DNA from 2 places in the Massilia pseudoviolaceinigra genome. Region 1 is predicted to be linked to the other one. Evidence: riboswitches for the same ligand, from Rfam matches in the RefSeq annotation. Region 1 holds a riboswitch; the other holds the start of a gene.
What was found. Region 1 has a riboswitch for glycine ahead of RBA40_RS29060 (D-amino acid dehydrogenase). Riboswitches for the same ligand answer to the same signal wherever they lie in the genome.
Positions count from the first base shown of each region.

Region 1 (12,016 bases):
AGCGCCGGCCAAGCAAATCGAGCAAGGCCATGATCGGCCGCCCCGTGTGCGAGCCGCGTACCGGTCGACCCGGTTTTGGAACAGTCATCATTTCTCCTTTTTTTGCTACGTTAAACGTAGCATAGTGCTACACTATCCGTAGCATTCGAGTGATTTTACCACTCGTACTCGAGGAGACCGGCATGTCGACCACCAGAATTGTTGCGCTTGAAGCCCCGTATGAAGATGCAGTTGCCGAGACATTCAAGCGATTCCTGCCACCGGGCATGGAACCGCTGAAATTATTCAGAACCCAGGCGCACAACGCGCGCGTGTTACAGCGCACGTTTGCGGGAAATCTGCTCGACCAGGGATCAATCGATCTGCGTGCACGCGAACTGATTATTTTGCGCACCTGCGCGCGTTGTGGTTCCGAATACGAATGGGGGGTGCACGTCGCGTTGTTCGCGGAGCGGGCGGCATTGAGCGCCGCCGACGTGGCGGCAACGCTTGGCAGCGATCCGGATCAGAGTGCCTTGCCCGCGCACGAGGGATTGCTGTTAAAGGCGGTGGACGAACTGCACGACACGTCAACCATCTCCGACGGGCTATGGGATGAATTGGCGCGGCACTATTCGTCAGCGCAGATCCTTGAAATCATTGCGCTGACCGGAAATTACCATGCGATCTCGTTCATGACCAATGCCGCCAGGGTGGAACTGGAGACGTTTGCGCCCCGTTTCAGCCGCTGAGGCATAGGCCGGGGCGGCCGGGCGATCATCCCTGTGCCGAGCGGATGATGAGCGTCGAATACCGCGCATCATTCGCCCGGGCGGCAAGGCGACGCGCTTACTTGGCCGGTGCTGCCTCGGGCGCAGGCGCTGGTGTTTCGGACGCGTCCGGTGCGTCTGCCTGGCCGGATTGGCCTGGTGCCTTATTGGTGCTGATGATTGTCGTGAGCGTCGATCCGCCAGCTTTTTCGCAATCGGGTGCCGCGCCGGTCCACTTGATCGACTCGCCGCGAACGACGGGGCGTACCAGGCGCCATGGCAGCAGGCCAAACCGCTGCGAACCGGCATAGTTAATGATGGCGTCGCCACCTTCCGCTTTGGCGCGTTGGGCCAATTCCCCGACGAGCTCCGAGACGCCGCCATACGTCCCCTTGGCCACTTTGACTTTCTTGATTACCTTGTATGGAAACTCGGCTGGCGGCACGCTGGCGAAAAAGCAGAAATTGCTCGGGTCGGATGCTGGTGCAACATCTTCCGCCGCAGAGGCTGTGTTCAGAAAGGCAAGCGACAGGATGCAGCAGAGCGAGATTTTATTCATGGTGAAGTGATTCTTTCGTCAAGTTTTCTTGTAAATATACAAGATTATAAATACAGGCTGCGAGTATGAGCTGAAACGGGCAATTCATCAATTGGCGTGTGCAATTGGCTTATGCGAATCGCGCGAACCGTCAGTTTCGCCGGGAAACTGCTGTTCCGAACCGATATCCGGAACGGAAGCACTTTCCACCGGCCGCCAGTGGCGTCAACGCGGGTTAACGATGGCTCATGCGTGGCCGGAATTGCCGACCTTGGCCAGCTCCACGCGCATGGCATCGATGACAGCCTTGTAGTCCGGCTGGCCGAAAATCGCCGAACCGGCCACGAAGGTATCCGCGCCGGCGGCGGCGGCGGCGGCGATATTGTCGATCTTGATGCCGCCGTCGACTTCGAGCAGGATGTCGCGGCCCGACTCGTCGATCATGCGGCGCGCCAGCGCGATCTTCTTCAGCGCTTCCGGAATGAAGGACTGGCCGCCGAAGCCCGGGTTGACCGACATGATGAGGATCATGTCGATCTTGTCCATCACATGGTCGAGGAAGTGCAGCGGCGTGCCTGGATTGAACACCAGGCCGGCCTTGCAGCCGTTATCGCGAATCAGCTGGAGCGAGCGGTCGATATGCTCGGACGCTTCCGGGTGAAAGGTGATGATGTTCGCGCCGGCCTTGGCGAAGTCCGGGATCAGGCGGTCGACCGGCTTGACCATCAGGTGCACGTCGATCGGCACCTGCACGTGCGGGCGGATCGCCTGGCACACCAGCGGGCCGATGGTCAGGTTGGGAACATAATGGTTGTCCATGACGTCGAAGTGAATGATGTCGGCGCCCGAGGCGACGACATTGCGGACTTCCTCGCCCAGGCGGGCGAAATCGGCGGACAAAATGCTGGGAGCGATGCGGAAAGTGGTCATGGCGGCTGGCAAGGAGCTTGCGGTGAATGAAGATGCGCTATTTTACGCTGTCCCACGGAGCGCCCTTGCAGCGAGGCCGATTTTGCGGTGCAATGTATGATGCCCCGCCGGACCTTGTCGGAACGGCGCCTGAAAATTCAATCGGGCAACTTTTACAGTCTCAATCAAGGAATCCAGATGGCCGCTTACGAATTTACTGTCACTGTCAGGACCCAGTACCTGCCGGAGCAGTCCGATCCGAGCCGAAGCAATTACGTATTCACCTATTCGATCACGATCAAAAACACCGGCACCGTCGGTGCGCAGCTCATTTCGCGGCACTGGGTAATCACCGATGCGAACAACCACGTCGACGAAGTGCGCGGCCTGGGCGTGGTCGGTCACCAGCCGCTGCTTCAGCCGGGCGAACAGTTCGAATACACCAGCGGCACCCAGCTGGCCACCGCACAAGGCTCGATGACCGGCGAATACTTCTGCGTGGCCGAGGACGGCCATCAGTTCGAGACCAAGATTCCCGAATTCGTGCTGTCGCTGCCACGCACCCTGCACTGAGATCGGCGATCAGTGGGCGGTGTCGTCGGGCAGTTCCTTTTTCTTTTCCGGCGCGTTCAGCTCCTGACCGTTATTGGTCGGCTTCTGTCCCGAATACATCGTCCACCACACGATAAACACCAGCAGGAACAGCGCCACGCCTGCTTCAAGCATTAATACCCACATATCGACTCCCATGTCTTCAACACGTAGCAGTTTACTCGTTTCGGCCGGCGCCGTCGCGCTGGCCCTCGCGGCATGCGCCACGCCTGAACCCCGGCCGGCGCCGCCGGTCGTCATGCCGCCGCCGGTGATGCAGATACCGCCGCCGGTGGAGCCACCGGTGGCGCCACCCGTGAAGGCCGAACCGGCGCCGCTCATGACCCCATCGACCTTCGGCGCGCTGCCCGGGTGGGAGCGCGACGACCTGCGCCAGGCCTGGCCGGCCTTCATGACGTCGTGCGGGGTGCTGGGGCGCAAGCCCGAATGGAAAACCGCGTGCGGCGCCGCGCGCACGGTCGATGCCAAAGATGGCGCGGCCATTCGCGGCTATTTTGAAACGCACTTCGTGCCGAACCAGGTGCGCGCGGCGGACGGCGCCGACACAGGGCTGATCACCGGCTACTACGAGCCCCTGCTGCGCGGCGCCCGCAAACGCGGCGGCGCCTTCCAGACGCCCCTGTACCGGGTGCCGGACGACCTGCTGACGATCGACCTGGCCAGCGTCTACCCGGAGCTGAAAAACAAGCGTGTGCGCGGACGGCTGGTTGGCAAGAAGGTGGTCCCGTACGGCAGCCGGGCCGAGATCGAACGGGCCGACGTTAGCGGCAAGGAGCTGCTGTGGGTGGACGATCCGGTCGAAGCGTTCTTCCTGGAGGTGCAGGGTTCGGGGCGGGTCAAGCTGGCCGACAGCGGCGAGACCGTGCGCGTGGCTTACGCCGACCAGAACGGCCATCCATACAAGGCGATCGGGCGCTGGCTGATCGAACAGGGCGAACTGACATCGCTTGAGGCGACCGCGCAGGGGATCAAAGCGTGGATCGCGGCGCACCCCGAGCGGCGCCAGGAACTGTTCAACGCCAACCCGAGCTTCATTTTCTTCCGCGAAGAGCGCCTGCCCGATCCGTCGGTCGGGCCCAAGGGTGCGCTGGGCGTGGCATTGACGCCTGCGCGTTCGGTCGCGATCGACCCCACGTTGTTGCCGCTCGGCGCGCCGATTTACCTGGCCACCACCGAATCGGGCAGCGACGTGCCGATGCAGCGCCTGGTGATGGGGCAGGATACCGGGGGCGCCATTCGCGGCGCGGTGCGGGCCGACTTCTTCTTCGGCTTCGGCTACGAGGCGATGGAAAATGCCGGCCGCATGAAGCAGCGCGGCCAGCTCTGGGTGCTGCTGCCCAAACCCTGATGCCGCCGCGGATTCGCTACAATCGCACATTACTCCACGCTTTTTTAATGAGGATTCCATGAACTATGCAGACCTGCTGATCGAGACCCACGGCAAAGTAGCCGTGATTCGCCTGAACCGTCCAAAAGCGCTCAACGCCCTGAACGACAACATGATGGACGAACTGGGCGACGCGCTGTACAAGTTCGACGCCGACAGCAGTATCGGCTGCATCATCCTGACCGGCAGCGAAAAAGCCTTTGCGGCCGGCGCCGACATCGCGGCGATGGTCGACTACGACTACGGCGACACTTACGGCGGCAACTACATCGGCCGCAACTGGGAACACATCCTCAACGTGCGCAAACCCGTCATCGGCGTGGTGCAGGGCTTTTGCCTGGGCGGCGGCTGCGAGCTGGCCATGATGTGCGACTTCCTGATCGCGGCGGACACCGCCAAATTCGGCCAGCCTGAAATCAAGGTCGGCGTCACCCCGGGCGCCGGCGGCACGCAGCGCCTGCCGCGCACCATCGGCAAGGCCAAGGCCATGGACATGCTTCTGACGGCGCGCATGATCGATGCGGCCGAAGCGGAGCGCACCGGTTTGGTGTCGCGCGTGGTCCCGGCCGACAAGGTGATGGAAGAAGCGCTGGCCGCAGCCACCACGATCGCCTCGATGTCGGTAACGGTGGCGATGGCGATCAAGGATAGCGTCAACCGTGCGTTCGAGACCACGCTGACCGAAGGCGTGCGCTACGAGCGCCGCTACTTTCACGCGGCTTTCGGCACGCCGGCGCAGAAGGAAGGCATGCAGGCGTTCCTGGCCAAGCGTCCGGCCAACTTCGACGGTCTGTAAATCAGTCTCTGGCGCGCCAGCTGCCGTGAAAGCCGAACGGTATCCGGTGCGGCAGGCATACCGTCGCGACGGGGCCGGCCGCCACGTCCGTGGCGTCGATCACCAGCAGGTCGCTGCGGCCTTCCTGTGCGCGCCACGCGACCGCCAGCAGCCAGCCGTCGCCTTCGGGCGACTGCGCCGAGCGCGCGACGAATACCGGTTCGGAAATGACGTCGCCGGCCGGCAGTGTATATAGCTGGCGCGTGCCTGACGCAAAGTCGAAGCAGGCCAGCGAGTCGTACAGCACACTCTCCGAATCGTTCCTGACACGCTTCTCGCTGTGGCAGCAGTAAAAACCGACGCGGTTGCGGCGCCCGGTATAGCGCTCGTCGATGCGCGGAAATTCGGCCGCCAGGTCGTCGAGGATGGTGCGCTCGAAGCCGTCGCCATCGCTCTCCAGATCGAACGTCCAGCGGCAAAGACGCGCTGCCATCCCGGCCGGGTCGCCCCGGGTGCCGTCGGCGTTGGGCATGCCCGGTGCGGTGACCGATTCCATCACGTAGGCCACGATGCGGCCGCCATCGTCCCAGGCATTCATCACATGGAATACGTGGCAGGCATCGCTGGCGAACCAGCGCAGCGTGTCCATCGGCTGCCCGCGCACGCCGATGCCGACGTAGCTGCGCTTGTCCGCTTCCCACGCAAACAGGGGCAGTCCTTTCATGGCGCGCTCCACGCTGATGGTCAGCGGCGTGACCGGAAACAGCACGTGGCGTTCTGTCAGCATGAAGTCGTGCATCATGCTCGCGTAAGGCGCGCGGAAGGGTTCGAGCGTGGTGACCTTGCAGCGCGCATCGAGGACGCCGTACAGCAGGTTGGGTTCACCCGGGCTGTCGGGCAGGTAGGCGAAGAAGTGCAGCTCGCCCGTGGCCGGATCGGCCTTGGGATGCGCAGTGAAGCGCTTGTCCACGGCGCCGCCGAAATCCTGGTGTCCCTTTGACGCCAGCGTGTGCGGATCGATTTCAAACGGCTGGTGCGACTCTTCCAGCGCAAACAGGCGCTCGCCGTGCCACACCATGTTGGTGTTGGCGGTGCCGCTGTTTTTGCCGTGGACCGACGGGTCGCTGGTGGCCGGGTTGCCGAAGGTGCCGAACAGGGCGCGGCCGGCATTGTCTTCGAGCTGCCATTTCGGCGTGCGCGCCCAGCGGTTGGCATAGGCGATTTTGCCATCGCCGATGAAGAAGGCGTGCACCATGCCGTCGCCGGCGAACCAGTGATAGCGGTCGTCGCGCGGCGCGAACCGGGGATTTGGTCCGACGCGGTACAGCGCACCGCGCAGCTGCGGCGGCAGCACGCCCTGGACCGGCAGGGCGTCGATGTCGCATTCGGTGTCCAGGGGAGCGTAGTTCCCGCTAAAGAAATGGCCTGACATGGTGATTCCTTGGTGAGTTCAGAGACTTTGCACGGCTTCGCGGACGTAAGCAATCAGCGGCGCGTCGATGCCGGAACCGACGCGCAGTTCGGACTCCTGCTCGAAGGCGTGACGCAGCTTGGCCTGGAGCGCGGGGTCGCCCGCCGCCTTGGCCAGCGACAGCGCCTGCCACTGGCGCGCCAGTGCTTGCACGTCGGCGCTGGCGGGCGGCGTGTCTCGGGCCAGGTGATCGCGCAAGGCGCAGATGAGAATGGGCCAGGCGTCGGTTTGCTTGACGTAGTGCTGGCGCAGCAGGACCATTTCGGCCTTGCTGCAGTAGGCGGCGTAGATGGCCAGGCGCCGGTGCGCCATTGCGTGCGAAATGAACTGCATCGCCGTGCGGTCGACGCCACTGAGCATATGCAGGGTGGGTTCGTTCCAGTTCATGGCGTAGAGCTTCATGAGCATGGCCTCGTCGCCGCCCACGTCGTCGAGCAGGGCTGCGATCCAGGATTGCGCGAGCGCGCCCGCTTCAAGACTGTCCGGTTTGACGCCCCGGCCCATGAGATCATGCAGCGTGGAGGTCAAGTGCGCGTTGTCGCCGTTGCGTTGCTGGCGCCGCGTTGTCAGTGTGTGCAGTTCGGCGTCGGTGAAATAGCGCGCGCTGGCGGCCATGCGTTCGAGAGCGGCCAGCCAGTTGTCCATCGACGGTTCATGGCGTTCCGCGAGCTGCGCCTGCAATTGGCGCAGATGGCCGTGCAGGGCCGATGCTTGTGCGATCTGGCGTTCGAGCGACGCGATCTGCTGCTCCACCACTTGCGGCAGGCTGGCACCGCCATCGGCCAGCATGGCCTGGATCTGCGTCAGCGGCAGGTCGAGACGGCGCAGTGCCTGGATGCGATACAGCCGGGCCACGTCCGCGCTGTCGTACAGGCGGTAGCCGTTGTCGGACCGGGCCGACGGTGTCAGCAAGGCGATATCGTCGTAATGGCGCAGGGCGCGCACGCTCAAGCCGCTGCGCCGTGCCAGTTGTCCTATTTTCAGTAGCATGCCGGTTTCTCCATTTGCAAGATGGTAAACCGTCACGTAGCGAGAGGGTCAAGCATTCATAAGTTGATAGCCCAAAGGGCGTCATTCCCGCGCAGGCGGGAATGACGGAGCTGAATATAGCGGGATGAATGAACTATCTAGCTTCCACTTAGTTTGTGGCTTACATCAAGTGCTTAGATTGGCCCGTTGATGCTCATGCGCTGGGTATGCGTCCAGCGGTGATCGGATGCCGATACGGCGGAGTTGTAGGTGCGGTAGGTCTGCCCTTCACCCGGCCACGGGTCCATGATGTACACGTAGTTCACGCCATTGGTCGTCGCGTAGCCACGTCCCACCATGATGTGACCACCGCCGTTGCTCCAACCGTAGCGAATCACGAACGGGCGGTTGGCGTTGATGTCGGCCACCACGCTGTTCCATGACGAGGCCACGCTGTACGCGCCGTTTGCCACGCCCCATGCTTTCAGGATGTTCTGCACGCTGCCGTTGGAGCCGTACATATTGTTCGGCTGGTTGGCGTAGCTGTTCCAGTTGAAGTAGGTGTTGCCGCAGGCGTAGTTCAAGCCGAACGCCCAGTTCACGATCTGGCACTGGCTCGGTGTCTTCTTGTAGAAGTTCAGGATCGCCTTGCTCGAGGCGGACCAGCACCACTGGCTGTGTTCCTGGGTCGTCAGCGGAACGGCGAGGGTGCGCCATTGGGCCATGGCCGCTGGCAGCGCCAGTAAAAGCGAAGCACCGACGACGAGCTTTTTGATATTTGTATTCATGTTATCTCCTGATTCGTTCTAAGGATGGTGTAGCCGATGCCGGGCTTACTTCGAGGCGTCCATGGTTTGCTTGACCACGCTGCGCAGCGGCTGCAGGATATCTGCCTCTTCCATCAGCGCCTCGCTGGCCTTGCCTTCCTTGACGGCACGCTGCTGCATCAGCAGCGATTCGCGCGCCGAATGCAATGGCGCGTAGCGCGTGCGGCCGTCTTCCCGTCCAACCACTTCGAGCAGGTCCGAGCGCGCCTGGAAGATGCGCACGAAGCGCACATTCGATCTCGCGGCGTCGCCGTAGTAGCCCATCGACGCATCCACATCCTTCGCCAGCACGGCGGCGCCATAGGCGACCGTTTCGTAGTTCCCGTTGTTGAGCTCCACCGTCGCCATGCCGATCGGACGCTGGTTCAGCAGGATCACGAAGCGCCACTGGCCGGTGGCCTTGGCCATCTGTTTCATGCTGCCGCGTCCTGCCAGCAGTTCGTTCGGATCGATCGTGTAGACCGGGAAGCCGTAGCCGATCTTCGCGTCTTTCAGATCCTGCATGTCGTTGATTTCAAGCGGGAAGTCGACCGGCGTGCCGCTGGTGCCACGGGCCTGCAACTGGGCTGTGACGAACTGGGCGAAGTCGCGTTGGGCCGCCGCTTGCGCCGCCGCCGCGGCGCGCTTGGGCACCGCTTTGAAGGTACTGGTTCCATCCGACTGGGCCATCGCTGGCGCGCCGGCCAGGGCCAGGCTTGCGCCGCACAGCAGGGCGGCGAGCATGGTGCGGGCTGAGAGCATTTTTGTTTGCATTATTGACTTCTCCTCACATAGATTGATACAAGAACCCCGCCTGTCCAAACGGGGTGAGTGCTGCAACAACAAGGGCATGCACGCATGCCGGACACCAGTGTCAACGCACGTCGTCAGTGCGTTGGAAAATCGAGGGAACGGTGCATCAAGTCGCCGATCATGTCGGCGGTGACGGCCGACAGGGTCCAGCCCAGATGCCCGTGTCCCGTGTTGTAGAAGACGCAGGGCGATTTGCCGCGGCCGACGCGCGGCAGCATGGTCGGCATCATCGGCCGCAAGCCGGCCCATGGAATCACGCTGCGCGTGTTCACGCCCGGGAAGCATTCATGCACCCAGTCGATCAGCGGGCGAATCCGGTCGTCGCGGATGTCGCGGTTAAAGCCGTTGAATTCGGCCGTGCCGGCCACGCGGAAGCGGTCAAGCCCGAGGCGGCTGGTCACCAGCTTGGTGGCGTCGTCGAGCAGGCTGACGGTGGGCGCGGCGGCCTGGCTGGCGGCATCAGGCAGGTTGACCGTGATCGAGTAGCCTTTCACGGGGTAGATGTTGACCCGGTCGCCCAGGCTCGCGGCCAGGGCGCGGCTGGCGGTGCCGGCGCAGATGACGACGCCGTCGTAGGTCTCGGTCTGGGTCCGCTCGCCGTCGCCCAGGGTGACGTGGGCGTGGCGGCCGTCGGTGCGCACGGCGCCGATCTGCATGCCGTAGCGGCAGTCCACGCCGTTGCGGCGGGCGGCGGCAGCAAGGCCGGTGGTGAATTTGTGGATGTCGCCGGTGGCGTCGCTGTCGGTGAAAAAGCCGCCGTAATAGTCGCCCGCCAGGGTCGGTTCGATGCCGCGCATTTCGCCTGGCGTTACCGCGCGGCGCGCCAGGCCGCCGGCGGCCAGCATCTTGCTGACCGTGGCGGCGTGCTCGAAACCGGCCTTGTCGCGGTAGATGTGCAGGATGCCTTCGCGCTTGACGTCGAAGTCGATGCCCTCCGCCTCGGCCCACGCAAACAGGTGCTCGCGCGCGGCAATCGCCAGGCGCGCCGTCTCCACGGTGTTCCTGCGGTAGTGGGGAATGGCGGCGGCAAATTCGGCGAACCACGACAGCTTGTGCCAGCTCGGTTTGGGGTTCACCAGCAGCGGCGCGTCGCGCCGGAACATCCACTTCAGGCCCTTGAGCATGGTGGAGCGGTGGTTCCACACTTCCGCGTTGGAGGCCGACAGCTGGCCGCCGTTGGCGAACGAGGTTTCCATCGCCGCGTAGCGATGTTTTTCCAGCAGGGTCGTGGCAAAGCCACGTTTCGCCAGGGCGTAAGCGGTCGTGACGCCGGTGATCCCGCCGCCAATTACTGCAATGGTTTTCATGTCCAGTTCAGATTCCAGAAACGTCGGATAGAGGGCGTTCCGCGCGCTGGTGCGCGTCGGATACCCCCTCTGTGCTGGACCTGAGAGATTCACCGGCAACGCGCGATGCGTGGCCGGTTTGCTCCTTCGGTGCACCGGATGACGACTTCCGGTGGCTCTTCAGAGTTCAAATGGGTTATCGGTCCTTTTGCCTGAGAGATTCCGGGGCGGTTGCTCCTTCGGCGCCGTCGACATACAAGACCAGCTTGTAACCGACAGACTCTCCCGATAACGCCTTAGCATTGCGCTAAATATGCCATAAGCATATGTATGCAGAATACCGCAGAAAATGACGTCAATACAACCATTTTTAGTGATAGGTGTTGTTTCCTCGACAATACCGACAGAGCGCTCGCTTTACGATTTGCCGCAAACCTGGTCCCATTCGAGCGCAAAGCGCGCCAGGAATTTCTTCAGGCGGTCGGCATCGTTCGGTTTGCTTTTGGCGCTGCGCGAGACGGCAAACAGCTTGCGTCCCGCATCCGACAAGGTAACCGACTGGCGGCATACCCTGACCACGGCGGCCAGTTGCATGGCGTCGAACAGGTCGAGGCCGGCAGCGGCCTCGTCACCCATCAGTTCGGCCAGATCGACCTCGGCCGCGCTTGGGGCGCGCGTGTGGTGGTGCCAGAGTTTTTGCAGCCGCGCCACTTCGGCGCTGACGATGCTTTCCGAAATGCCGCCGGCTTCGGCCAGCGTGGCCATCCTTGTCACCGAGGCCGACAGGTCGCGGAAGTTGCCGGCCCAGACCGCCTCGGGCGATATCGCGAAGCGCATGTAGCGTTCGCGCGCTTCCTTGTTGAAGCGCACCATCTGGCCGTACTCCTGGCTGAACTGGTTCAACTGGTAGACCAGGTTGGGTTCGATGTCTTCGGGCCGGTCGACCAGGCCGGGCAGGGCGTAGGTCCACAAATTGATGCGGGCGTACAAGTCTTCGCGGAAACGCCCGGCCATCACGTCGCTGGCGAGATCGCGGTTGGTGCCGGCGATGAGCTGGAAGTCGCTTTGCACTTCGCTGTCGCTGCCGACCGGATGAAAGCGCTTTTCTTCGATGGCCTTGAGCAGCATCGCCTGTTCATCGGGCCCCAGTTCGCCGATTTCGTCGAGGAACAGCAAGCCCTTGTGCGCACTGCGCAGCAAGCCGGGGCGGTCGGCGGCGGCGCCCGTGAAGGAGCCTTTGACGTGGCCGAACAGGGTCGAGGCGGCGCCGTCGCCGTGCAGGGTGGCGCAGTTGAGTTCGATGAATTTGCCGTCGAGCTGATGGCGTGTTTTCTTCAGTTCGTACACCCGGCGCGCGAGGAAGGATTTGCCGGCGCCGGTCGGGCCCATCAGCAGCATGGGCGCGCGCGACTTGATGGCGACACGTTCGATCTCGTCGATCATGGTGTTGAAGCGGGCGTTGCGGGTGGCGATGCCGGACTTGAGGAACGCCACGCCTTCGGCTTGCTCGCGCGAAAAGCGCTGGGCGATCTGGTCGTAGCGCGACAGGTCGAGGTCGATCAGTGCGTAGCTGCCTGGTTCCTTGCTGGACTGGCGCTGTGGCGGCGAGCTTTGCAGCAGGCGGCCGGGGAAGAAGCGCGCCTCGGTCATCAGGAACATGCAGATTTGCACGACGTGGGTGCCGGTGGTGATGTGGACCCA
Region 1 covers NZ_JAVCWL010000040.1:60,650-72,665, forward strand. Annotated here, with positions in the region: gene RBA40_RS29005 (winged helix-turn-helix transcriptional regulator) at 1-91, opposite strand, end outside; gene RBA40_RS29010 (carboxymuconolactone decarboxylase family protein) at 183-731, shown strand; gene RBA40_RS29015 (hypothetical protein) at 829-1,308, opposite strand; gene rpe (ribulose-phosphate 3-epimerase) at 1,534-2,217, opposite strand; gene apaG (Co2+/Mg2+ efflux facilitator ApaG/CorD) at 2,395-2,769, shown strand; gene mltA (murein transglycosylase A) at 2,945-4,156, shown strand; gene RBA40_RS29035 (enoyl-CoA hydratase) at 4,215-4,991, shown strand; gene RBA40_RS29040 (carotenoid oxygenase family protein) at 4,993-6,402, opposite strand; gene RBA40_RS29045 (MerR family transcriptional regulator) at 6,421-7,431, opposite strand; gene RBA40_RS29050 (C39 family peptidase) at 7,605-8,198, opposite strand; gene RBA40_RS29055 (hypothetical protein) at 8,244-8,978, opposite strand; gene RBA40_RS29060 (D-amino acid dehydrogenase) at 9,104-10,336, opposite strand; glycine riboswitch at 10,396-10,505, opposite strand; glycine riboswitch at 10,506-10,613, opposite strand; gene rtcR (RNA repair transcriptional activator RtcR) at 10,733-12,016, opposite strand, start outside.

Region 2 (12,016 bases), on a different contig from region 1:
CTGTTGCTGATCCTCTCGTCAAGCAGCGCATGGTATGCGATGGTGCGCCAGAACCAGGCGGTCGACACCATCGTGGGCGAGCGCGCCGCCCGCATCCGCGATGCCAACGAACTGGTGGCCGATGCGCAGCACGCGCATGCGCGCATGTACCAGTTGCTGACCTGGATCAGCGCCAGCTTTTCGGCGCCGCGCATCGAGCAGCTGGGCCAGGATATCTATCAGCGCCACGCCGCCATCGAACGCAAGTTCGCGGCCCTGGCCGGGCGCACCGCCAGCGCCAGTGCCGAGCAGCGCTTCGTCACCCAGGCCGGGGCCGCGCATGCCGTCTACATGCGCGCCATTGTCGACGTGATCGAACTGTCCCAGGTCGACCACTCGATGAGCGCGAACGCCATGTCCAAGGCCGAACGGGCCTTCGGCGTGGTCGCCATGCGCCTGTCGGAACTGGCGCGCTTCGAGCAGGATCTGAGCGAACGCGCCTCGACCCGCGCCGCCGCCGACTTTGCCGCGCTGTCGGTGCTGATGCCGCTGCTGGTGGCCCTGTCGGTCGCCGGCACGCTCGGCATCACCATGCTGGTGCGGCGCGCGCTGCTGCGCGACGTGCGCGGCCTGAGCGAGACCGCCGGCGAACTGGCCAGCGGCAACCTGACGGTGAGAAAGCGCAGCTACGGACGCGACGAAATCGCCGACACCGCGCGCACGCTCGACGCCAGCATCGGCACCCTGAACGCGACCCTGAAAAACATCCTGGCGTCGGCGCGCTCGATCGACAGCGCTTCGCGCGACATTGCCCTCGGCAGTGCCGGCCTGGCCAGCCGCAACGCGGCCCAGGCCAGCGTACTGAAACAGGCCGCCAGCACGGTCGAGGAACTGGGCGCCACAGCGGGCGTTGCGGCCCACAGCGCGCGCAGCGCCAACCTGCTGGCCGACGAAGCGTCGGCGCAGGCCATGTGCGGCGGCGGTGTGCTCGACCGGCTGGTGCTGACCATGGCCGCGGTGCGCGGCAGTTCGCAGCGCGTGGCGCAGATTATCGGCGTGATCGACAACCTGGCGTGCCAGACCAATGCGCTGGCGCTCAACGCGGCGGTCGAAGCGGCGCGGGTCGGGGAGCAGGGGCATGGCTTTGCCGCTGTGGCGGGCGAAGTGCGCATGCTGGCGCAGCGCTCGGCCAGCGCCGCGCGCGAGATCAAGGAGCTCATTGCGCAGTCGCTCGCCGAGATCGACGGCGGCAGCGCGGGCGCGTCGGAAGCGGGCCTGCGCATGGCGGGCATTGCGCAATCGGTGCAGCAGGTGGGGGACATGGTCAGCCGGATCGGGCAAGCCAGTACAGGGCAGGCCGGCGGCATCGGCGCGGTGAGCGACGCGATCGTGCAGATGGACCAGATGACACGGCAAAATTCCGTGCTGGTGGAAGAAGCGGCATCGGCGGCGCAAAGGCTGCAGTGCCAGGCGCTGACCCTGTCGAAAGCGGTCAGCGGCTTTCGCATCGACGACAGCGTGCTTGACCCGGCAGGGCCGCCGAAGAAAACCATACCGCATCTGCGGCTGGCCTCGCGGCGGCCCTGACGATACTACCCGCTTACTCGTAGTCGCTGATCGGCGCGCAGCCGCAGAACAGGTTGCGGTCGCCATACACATTGTCGGCGCGACCGACCGGCGGCCAGTACTTCTGCTTGCGCAGCGACGCCACCGGGAAGGCGGCCACCTCGCGGCTGTACTTGTGCTCCCAGACGTCGGCGGTGACCACTTCGGCCGTGTGCGGCGCACCCTTGAGCGGGTTGTCCATGCGGTCGTACTCGCCGCGCTCGACCTTGACGATCTCGGCGTGGATCGCAATCATGGCGTCGATGAAGCGGTCCATCTCGGCCTTCGATTCGCTTTCGGTCGGCTCGATCATCAGGGTGCCCGGCACCGGGAAGCTCATCGTCGGCGCATGGAAACCGAAGTCCATCAGGCGCTTGGCCACGTCTTCGTTGCTGATGCCGGTGGCGTCGGTGATCGGACGCAGATCCAGGATGCACTCGTGCGCCACCAGGCCGTCGTGGCCCGTGTACAGCACCGGATAGTGCGGCGCCAGGCGGCGCGCGATGTAGTTGGCCGCCAGGATCGCCGTTTCGGTGGCTGCCGTCAGGCCTTCGCCGCCCATCATCGCGATGTACATCCACGAAATCGGCAAGATGCTGGCCGAGCCGAACGGCGCCGCGCTGACCGCGCCAATGCCGGCTTCGTCGCGCGTGTAGCCGCTCGAACGCTGGTTCGGCAAGAACTTGGCCAGGTGCGCGCCCACGCCGATGGGACCGACGCCAGGGCCGCCGCCGCCGTGCGGGATGCAGAAGGTCTTGTGCAGGTTCAGGTGGCTCACGTCGCCGCCGAAGCTGCCCGGCGCGGCCACGCCGACCAGCGCGTTCATGTTGGCGCCATCGATGTAGACCTGGCCGCCGTGCGAGTGGATGATCTCGCACAGCTCGGCAATGCCTTCCTCGAACACGCCGTGGGTCGACGGGTAGGTGACCATCACGCAGGCCAGGTTGGCGCTGTGCTGTTCGGCCTTGGCGCGCAGGTCCGCCAGGTCGACGTTGCCGCTGTCGTCGCAGGCGGTGACGACCACCTTCATGCCGACCATGTTGGCCGACGCCGGGTTGGTGCCGTGCGCCGACGATGGAATCAGGCAAATGTTGCGGTGGCCTTCGCCGCGCGATTCATGGTAAGCCTTGATCACCAGGAGGCCCGCGTACTCGCCCTGCGAGCCGGCGTTCGGCTGCAGCGACACGGCGGCGTAACCGGTCAGCGCGCACAGCATGTCTTCCAGCTGGCCGATCATTTCGCGGTAGCCGACCGTTTGCGCGTCCGGTGCGAACGGGTGGATATTGGAGAATTCGGGCCAGGTGACCGGGATCATTTCGCTGGTCGCATTGAGCTTCATGGTGCACGACCCAAGCGGGATCATGGTGCGGTCCAGCGCCAGGTCCTTGTCGGCCAGGCCGCGCAGGTAGCGCAGCATTTCGTGTTCCGCGTGGTAGCGGTTGAAGGTCGGGTGGGTCAGGTAGGCGCTGGTACGGGCCAGCGCTTCCGGATAGGCATCCTGCGCGCTCGCATCAAACGCGTCGAAGTCCGGCGAAGCAGGGGAGCTCGAGACGCCCTGGGCGAAAATGGTCCACAGCAGCGCGATGTCTTCGCGGGTGGTGGTTTCGTCGAGCGAAATGCCGACGTGGCCGGCGTCGACCTTGCGCAGGTTCACGCCATGCTCGGTGGCAATCGCGTGCAGTTCGGCCGCGCGCGCGCTCTTGATGGTGAGCGTGTCGAAGTAGGTCTTGTTGACGACGTCGTAGCCGAGCTGGCCGAGTTTGGCGGCCAGGATGGCGGTGAAGCGGTGCACGCGCCGGGCGATGCGCTGCAAGCCTTCAGGGCCGTGGTAGACCGCGTACATCGACGCCATCACCGCCAGCAGCACCTGCGCGGTGCAGATGTTGGACGTGGCTTTTTCGCGGCGGATGTGCTGCTCGCGCGTTTGCAGCGCCAGGCGGTATGCCTTGTTGCCCTGGGCGTCGATGGTCACGCCCACCAGGCGGCCGGCCATGCTGCGCTTGAATTCGTCGCGCGTGGCCAGGTAGCCGGCGTGCGGGCCGCCGAAACCGAGCGGCACGCCGAAACGCTGGCTGTTGCCGACGACGACGTCGCAGCCCCAGTTGCCCGGCGGCGCCAGCAGGGTCAATGCCAGCAGGTCGGCGGCGGCGATCACCATGGCGCCGGCCGCGTGCAGTTTTTCGACGGCGGCGCGGTAGTCGCGCACGTCGCCGTTCACGCCCGGGTACTGGATCAGCACACCGAAGCATGGTTCGGACAGCCCGCCGATGTCGGCCGCCGCGATGGTGCGCACTTCCACGCCGATCGGCTGGGCGCGCGTCTGCACCACTTCCAGCGTTTGCGGCAGCACGTCGTCGGCCACGTAGAACACGTTCGAGGCCGACTTGCCGACGCGCTGGATCAGCGTCATCGCTTCAGCGGCGGCGGTGCCTTCGTCGAGCATCGACGAGTTGGCGATGCCCATGCCGGTCAGGTCGGTGATCATTTGCTGGAAGTTCAGGATCGCTTCCAGGCGGCCTTGCGAAATCTCGGGCTGGTAGGGCGTGTAGGCGGTGTACCAGGCCGGGTTTTCAAAGATATTGCGCAGGATGACGCCTGGCGTATGGCTGTTGAAGTAGCCCTGGCCGATCATCGACTTCATGACCTTGTTCTTGGCGGCCAGCGCCTTGAGTTTGCCCAGCGCAGCCTGTTCCGGCATCGGGTCGAAGAACTGGCCCAGTTCCAGCTTGCTCTTCTTGCGGATGTTGGCGGGCACGATGGCGTCGATCAGCGCCGCGCGCGACGGATAGCCGAGCGTGGCCAGCATGGCTGCCTGTTCGGCGGTGGCCGGGCCGATATGGCGCGGGATGAACGAGTCGCGTGCTTCGAGTTGGGTCAGGCTGGTGCGGGTCATGGTAGTCGGGGCCGAAAAAGGACTGCCGCCGGCGCGGTGCGGCGGCGAACTGAAAGGAAAAGGCCGCCGGCGGGCGGCGGCCAGGAGTTTTATTCCGCGGTGGCTTTGCCGTAGGCGGCGGCGTCGAGCAGGCCGTTGATGGCGCCGGCGTCGCTAGGTTTGAGCTTGAACAGCCAGGCCGCGAAGGCGTCGGTGTTGATCGAGTCCGGCGCGTCGGCGACGGCGTCGTTGACGGCGATGCACTCGCCCGACACCGGCGCGTAGATGTCGCTGGCGGCCTTGACCGATTCGACCACGGCGGCGTCGTCGCCGGCGGTGAAGACCTTGCCCACTTTCGGCAGTTCGACGAAGACGATGTCGCCCAGCGCGTCCTGCGCATATTCGGTGATGCCGACGGTGAGGGTGCCGTCAGCTTCGGCGCGCACCCATTCGTGGGACTCGGTGTATTTCAGGTCGGCTGGGATGTTCATAATGTTTGCTCCAAGAGGTCGCGGTCGATGTAAATACTACTAATTGGTGTGTGTTGCCCCGATCAGGCAGCGAGGATTTTACCGTTTCGCACGAACGGCAGCTTGACGACGCTGGCGGCCAGCTTTTTGTCGCGGATTTCGACGTGCACGGTGTCGCCCACGGCCACACCCATCGGCACGCGTGCCAGGGCGATCGCTTCCTGCATGGTCGGGCTGAAGGTGCCGCTGGTGATTTCGCCGGTGGTGCCGTCAGCGGCCACCACTTTCTGGTGCGCGCGCAGGATGCCGCCTTTTTCGCGCAGGATCAGGCCCACGAATTGAAAGTTCTGGCCCATCGCTTTGAGCGCGGTCTTGCCGATGAAGTCGCGCTCGGCGTTCAGGTCGACGGTCCAGGCCAAGCCGGCGTCGAGCGGGTTGACCGTGTCGTCCATGTCCTGGCCGTACAGGTTCATGCCCGCTTCCAGGCGCAGCGTGTCGCGCGCGCCCAGGCCGGCCGGCTTGACGCCGGCGGCCACCAGCGCGTTCCACAACGCGTCGGCCTGGGAAGCAGGGAAGGCCAGTTCGAATCCATCTTCGCCAGTGTAACCGGTGCGCGCCACCATCACTTCGCCGAAGGCGGTGTCCTTGACGATGACGGCATTGAACGGTTTCAGGGGCTCGCAGGCGCCCTGGGTGGTCGGCAGCACCTGCCATACCTTGGCGCGCGCATTCGGGCCCTGGACGGCGATCAGCGCCATCGGCGCGTTGCCGTCGCGGCGCTCGGTGATGGTCACGCCGCTCTTGGTGGCGTCGTTCCGGGCGCCGATCCAGGCCACGTCTTTTTCGGCGGTGCCGGCGTTGACGACCAGGCGGAACCAGGTCTCGCTGAAGAAGTAGACGATCAGGTCGTCGATGACGAAGCCTTGCGGATTGAGCATGCACGAATACAGTGCCTTGCCGGCCACCTGCAGCTTGTCGACGTTATTGGCCAGCAGGGAGCGCAGGAAAGGGCGGGCATTGTCGCCTTCGATATCGACCACGCACATGTGCGACACGTCGAACATGCCGACGTCGCCGCGCACGGCCTGGTGTTCTTCGATTTGCGAGCCGTAGTTGACGGGCATGTCCCAGCCGCCGAAATCGACCATCTTGGCGCCGGCGGCGCGGTGTGCGGAATTGAGCGGGGTCGCTTTAAGCGTCATGGAATCCTCAAGGCAGAGTGAATGGGGGTACGACGAGCAGACGTGGAGCGGCTCTTGCCGTTCCTGAATGCTTCGCGCCCCTCTGTCCTTGGTACCTGAGAGATAGCGGATGATGCTCCGCCTGCCCCTTCGGTGGGCCGCCGGCATGGTGCCGCGGCCGCTCTCCAGAGTTCAGCCGGGGGCGCTGTGCGCCGCCGACCCCTGACCGGTCCTTTTGCCTGAGAGTTTTTGGGTGATGCCCCTTCGGCGGCAGCGTGCGCTGCCCTCTCCCGATCAAGACTGTGGAGGATATGCCAGCAGGGCGTAACTGTCAACCTTGTGGGGGCGCGCACGAATGAGCTACCCGTTGAAAACCATGCTTGTCCCGATTTGTTAAAATAATTCATCTACTTTGCGAGCATACAGCCATGAGCGAAGAAAAAACGATCCAACAGACTGATGCCTGGTTCACTTTGTCGGGCGATGTGAACAGCGATATGGTGCATCGCGTGTTCGAGGCGGTGTCCGGCATGAGCGAGAACGGCGTCGAAACGGCGCACGTGCTGATCCAGTCGAACGGCGGCTACGTCAGCGACGGGCTTTGCCTGTACAACGTCCTGTCGAACTCGCCGGTCAAGTTCGTCATGTACAACGCCGGGGCGGTGGCGTCGATCGCCGTCATCCTGTTCTTGTCCGGCACGCGGCGCTACGCCAGCGAAACGGCGCGCTTCATGGTGCACAAGTCGCATGCGACGGCCTCGCCCGGCGCGCGTCCGGATGCGCTCAATATCATCGTCGAAGGCTTGCGCGCCGACGATGCGCGCACCGAATCGATTTTGCGCAAGCACATCGAGCTGCTGCCGGAGCAGTGGGCGATTCACCAGTATTCCGACCTGCACCTGACCGCGCGCGATGCCAAGATTGCCCGCGTGATCAATGACGTGGCCGACTTTGCGCCGCCGAAGGGCGTTCATATCCGCAATATCTGAACAAGTGAACCAGCAATTGTGACTGGCCGTGCCGGTCACAATGGGTGCTTGCGGCGCGCAGTTAAAAAAAGAGCCTGTCAACGGCCGGGCCGGTGCAGACTCTTTCTATTGCTTCCTGTTTAATTAGTGCATGGCGCCGCCCGGAAACCCGGCGACGCCTGCGTCATGCTAGCGATCAGCGTTTGTCGCCGCCGCCTTTGCTGCCGCTGCTGCTGCCGGAATTCGATCCGGACTGCTTGTTGCCCGAACCGGAACCGGACTGTTTCGAGCCGCTGTCCTTGTCGTCATTCTTGTGGCTTTGACGGCCGGCTTCCACGTGCTGCTCATGGGTTCCGCCCTGAGTGCCGCCGCCGGAGCGCGATCCGCTGCCGGAACCTTGCGAGCCCGATTGCTTGTTCGAGCTGGAACTATCGCTTTGCTTGTTGCCCTGACCGCTTTTCTGATTCGAGTTCATGTTCATTCCTTTTGAAAGTTTGAAAATGTCGTGCTCGCCGGTGATGCTGAAGAGGCACTCTCTTCAGCGTTTCCGGTGACATCATCATGCGAGCCGCACCGTTGAAGAGGTATCGGAATTTACCTTGCACTCGTGTAGGAGTAGTTCCTACAGGATTGCAATTAATGCAGCAAAGAAATCGCCCGTTGTCGCGCGCTCAGCGGCGCACTGTCAGTGACGCACGTTCAGTGGCGCGGCGGCGCCTGTCCGGCGCGGGCCGCCTCGACCGCGGCGTTGACGGCGAGGATGGTGGTCTGGAAGGCGACGGCATCGATAATGCGGCTCAGCCGGGCCAGCCGGGCCGCCGCATCGCCAGCTCCTGCACCCGCGGTCCGTGGCGCCGGCAAGGCGCGCGCCGCGTTGCCCTCGCCATGCATGGGGAGGGCAACGCCGCACTGCGCGCTGCGCTCGATGGCACGCACGATCAGCCCATTGCCCGCGACCGTCAACGTCGCCGCTCCAGGCTTGCGCCGCACCTGGACGGGAGGCGTTACCATCGCTGCCTTGATCCACAGCCCCAACAGCACGGCCCCGGCCGCGTTGGCGCCTATGCAAAACCAGACCCACAGGCGGGCCGCGGCGTAATCGGCCTCGGCGCGCGCGGCGCTGTCGTCTGCCATGATGCCGGTCAAGGGACCCAAAGTTTCGCTTAAACTTTGGACCGCCGGCGCCGTTACCGCTTTCATCTGTTCAAGCTGACTGAGCAGTACAATGGACAGCCAGACGCCCAGCCCGACCAGAACGGCAAAGCCCAGATACAGGGTGAGCTTGAGATCGTGGCGGCGGATCGTTACCATGGCTAGTCCTCAAGAAATAAATTGCTGCGTGGAATTGTAATTATGTTAGAGAAACTTTTTATTTCGGGTTTGTTTTTCATCAACAGTCCAAATGACGAAAATCGGCTTTTGCTTTAGGGAAAAGCAAGAATGGTCATGAAAATAAGGCGATTGAACAAAAAATAACGCTTTGTTTCAAATTTTCCCGTTGCCAGTCGGCAATAATGTGAGAGAATGTTTGTTATGGCAAAAGATCTCTAACCCCCCCCCAACGAGCAGACAATGGCTCCACCTTCACCATCCGCCGCAGCAAGGAAGACTGGTCCGTCGCGCCACGAGCTGTTGGAGGCGCTTGTCGTGACCGTGACCAAGCATGCCAACGACCACTTGATGGCCGTGGCGACGCGTCTCGTTGCGGCGTTGCTTGATGTGACCGACCCGGCGCTCGATGCGCGCGCCGTGTTTCAGCGGGTAAAGTCGGGGAATCTGCTAAAAAACAACACCTACGCCTTCTTTCATGTCGCTGCCGCCGGTATCGGACGCGCCATGCGTGCCGAGGTCGACGTGCTGTTGCCGCCGCTTAAAAAGTCCACGATGGCCTTGCCCGCCGCGCTGGAACTGGTGCCCTACGAGGAAATGGACAGCCGCGTCGCTTTCGATGCCATCAGCCGTCCCTTCGAAATGCAGTATGCGACCCAGATCGCCACCCTCAATGTGCGCCTCGGCTTCCTGCTCGAGCGCGACGTGCTGCGCATCAGTCAGAATCCCTTCCGTCCCGAAATGTTCCTGTCGGCCCTGCAGCAAGCCTGGCGCGAGTTCGAGCCGGACGAGGAGGCCCACGGGCTGATCCTGCCGATGCTGCGCCCGTCGCTGCTGTTCGACTTCGCGCCGATGTACGACGCGCTGTGCGACCTGCTGATGAACAAGGGTGTCCAGCCCGGCTCGGTGGACGCCTTCAAGATCAAGAAAACCGAAAGCGCGGCCGCGGCCAAAAAAGCGCGCGCCAGCGGCCAGGCCGAACTGGCCAAGCAGCTGCGCCAGTTCCTGCGCGACGAGGATGATGCGCCGGCGGCCGCGTCCGCCTTCGACATCCCGATGATTCCCGACCTGCCGGCCATGGCGCCATCGGCCGGCGGCTGGCGTCCGAGCGGCGCCGCCGCCTTCCATGGCGCGCCAGGCGGCGAGGCGGGCGAGGCCAGCGTGCCGGCCGCGCCGTGGCATGGCGGCCCGGCGCACCAGGGCGGCGCGCCGGCGCAGGGCAGCCACGCCGCAGGCGGCTTCGCGCCGGCCCAGTTTGCCGGAGGCGGCGGCATTGCCGCGGGCGGCTTCGGCCAGGTCATGGATGGCGGCCAGGTGATGGTTCCCGCCTCCCTGCTCGAAGTGCTCAAGGGCTTGCAGGGCCGCATGCCGGAACAGTTCAGCAACGTGGCGCCGACCCCGGCCGAGGCGCAGGCGGGCAATGTGTTTTATTTGCCGCGCTTGAAGGAAAGCATTCCAAAAGGATCACTGTCGCGCGGCGATGAAAGCACCATCGACCTGCTGTCGAAGATTTTCGAGACGGTGTTGCTCGACCCGAACATTCCCAAGGATTCGCGCGACCTGATCCAGTCGCTGCAAATTCCGGTGCTCAAGGCGGCGCTGGCCGACAAGAATTTCTTCTTCGAGGAAACGCACCCGGCGCGCCGCATGATCGACCTGATGTCGACCATGGGCCTGGAGCAGCGCTCCGGCCCGGACGATCCGCTGTTCCAGGTCATGCAGCGCGGCGTGGAGCGGGTCGGGCGCGACCAGGATGACGGCGGCGCGCCGGCCGACGTGTTTTCGGAAGTGGTGGCCGAGCTCGAAGAAACCATCAAGGCCGAGGAAACGGCGGCCGCGACCGCCATCGCGGCGCCGATCGCCGCCGCATTGCGCCAGGAAAAAGTCACCGCCGCAACCCGTTCGGCGAAGAGCGCGGTCGCGGCGCGGGTCGGCAGCGGGCAGGTGGTGGCCATGCTGGAAACCTTCCTTGAAAACAAGTGGACCTCCGTGATGACGGTCGCCTACAGCGTTGAGGATGACAAGCCAGGCGCGGTCGGCAATGCCACCAAGACCATGGATGAACTGATCTGGAGCGTGAAGCCGAAGATCACGCACGAACAGCGGCGCGACCTGATCGGCAAGCTGCCGAGCCTGCTCGCCACCCTGAACAAATGGCTCGACGTCATCAAGTGGCAGGATGCCGACCGCATCCAGTTCTTTGCCGACCTGGCGGAGTGCCACGCGTCAATAGTGCGCGCGCCGCTCGACATCACGCCGGAACGCCAGCTCGAAATCGCCGTCGAAGTCGCCCAGCAAGACGCAATGCGCCGGCTGGAAAAGGAAAACGAAGCCCTGGCCGCGGCCGAAGAAGCGGCTCACGTCGAGCTGGACGATGCCGAACTGGGCGTCGACGCCCTCGAACGCAATATGTGGATCGAATTCACCGATCCGGACGGCAGCATCCGCAAGGTCAAGCTGGCATGGATCAGCCCGCTGCGCACCCTGTACATCTTCTCGACCGGGGCGCGGCAGGAAGCGTTTTCCCTCTCGTCCGACAAGCTCATCGAAGCCTACCGCGCCCAGCGCGTACGCGTCATGAAGGTCGAAGGCGTGGTCGGCCGCGCACTGTCGCAGGCAATGGACGAGGCGCTCGGCGACGCGGAAAAAACGGCGCAGTCGGTCGCTGCCTGAGGCAGGCGTGTTCCGTTAGTATTCGCACATTGTTTACATTCGCGTATCATTCGGGCCGGGCCTGAGCGGGCGTTGCACAGTTTCTGTACTGCCGCCCATGCCCGGCTTTGTTCACTACCGGCTTTTGTCTATGAATTGGTATCACCTTACCGCGCTCGGCGGCATCGCCGTCACCGCACCCCTGGGTATCGCCATTGCTGTCTGGCTCGCCGCCGCCCACTGCCGCCGCCGCGCCCTGTACTGGTGCCTGCTGTTCGGCGCCACCATGTTGATCGTCATCGGCAGCAAGATCGCCTTCCTCGGCTGGGGCGTCGGCATCGAAGCGCTGCATTTCGCCGGCTTTAGCGGCCACGCCGCGCGCGCCGCGGCCGTGTTTCCGGTGGCCGCCTACCTGGCCCTGTGCGGACGCACCAAGATGTGGCGCTACGTCGCGGTCAGCGTGGGGCTGGCGCTGGCGCTGGGCGTCACGCTCTCGCGCGTGATGGTCGAAACCCACAGCAGCTCGGAAGCGATTCTGGGCTGCCTGCTCGGACTGGCCTGCGCCGCCGGTTTCATCGCGCTGGTGCGCTCGAACCGCCAGTTTCAGCCCAGCTTGACCCTGATCGCGCTGACCTTGGCCGTGCTGTGCATTCCGTACAAGGGCGAATCGCATAATTCCCAGCAGTGGATGACGGGTCTGGCGCTCGGCCTGTCCGGGGCCGACCGCGTCTACACGACAGCCACCTGGGGCCCGACGCGCAATCCTTACTCCCCGCCGTGCCCCAAAGCCGAGCGCTACTTCAACTACGTCTGTTTTTAAGGTGAAATGTTGAGCGTACTGAGTCGTTTTTGTTGCCGCAACCCGTAAAACCGTCATTCCCGCGCCGGCGGGAATCCAAGGCCCCTTCGCTCAGCAAAGAACTCCGCCCCGGCCCCACGCCTCATCCCCCCGAAAACATG
Region 2 covers NZ_JAVCWL010000008.1:115,673-127,688, forward strand. Annotated here, with positions in the region: gene RBA40_RS10030 (methyl-accepting chemotaxis protein) at 1-1,566, shown strand, start outside; gene gcvP (aminomethyl-transferring glycine dehydrogenase) at 1,580-4,477, opposite strand; gene gcvH (glycine cleavage system protein GcvH) at 4,567-4,947, opposite strand; gene gcvT (glycine cleavage system aminomethyltransferase GcvT) at 5,010-6,128, opposite strand; glycine riboswitch at 6,201-6,306, opposite strand; glycine riboswitch at 6,325-6,410, opposite strand; gene RBA40_RS10050 (ATP-dependent Clp protease proteolytic subunit) at 6,536-7,096, shown strand; gene RBA40_RS10055 (hypothetical protein) at 7,272-7,550, opposite strand; gene RBA40_RS33545 (methyl-accepting chemotaxis protein) at 7,775-8,386, opposite strand; gene RBA40_RS10065 (DUF1631 family protein) at 8,648-11,077, shown strand; gene RBA40_RS10070 (phosphatase PAP2 family protein) at 11,208-11,876, shown strand.
Region 2: linked by a shared signal. The riboswitch ahead of gcvT (glycine cleavage system aminomethyltransferase GcvT) and the one ahead of RBA40_RS29060 (D-amino acid dehydrogenase) in region 1 are both predicted to bind glycine.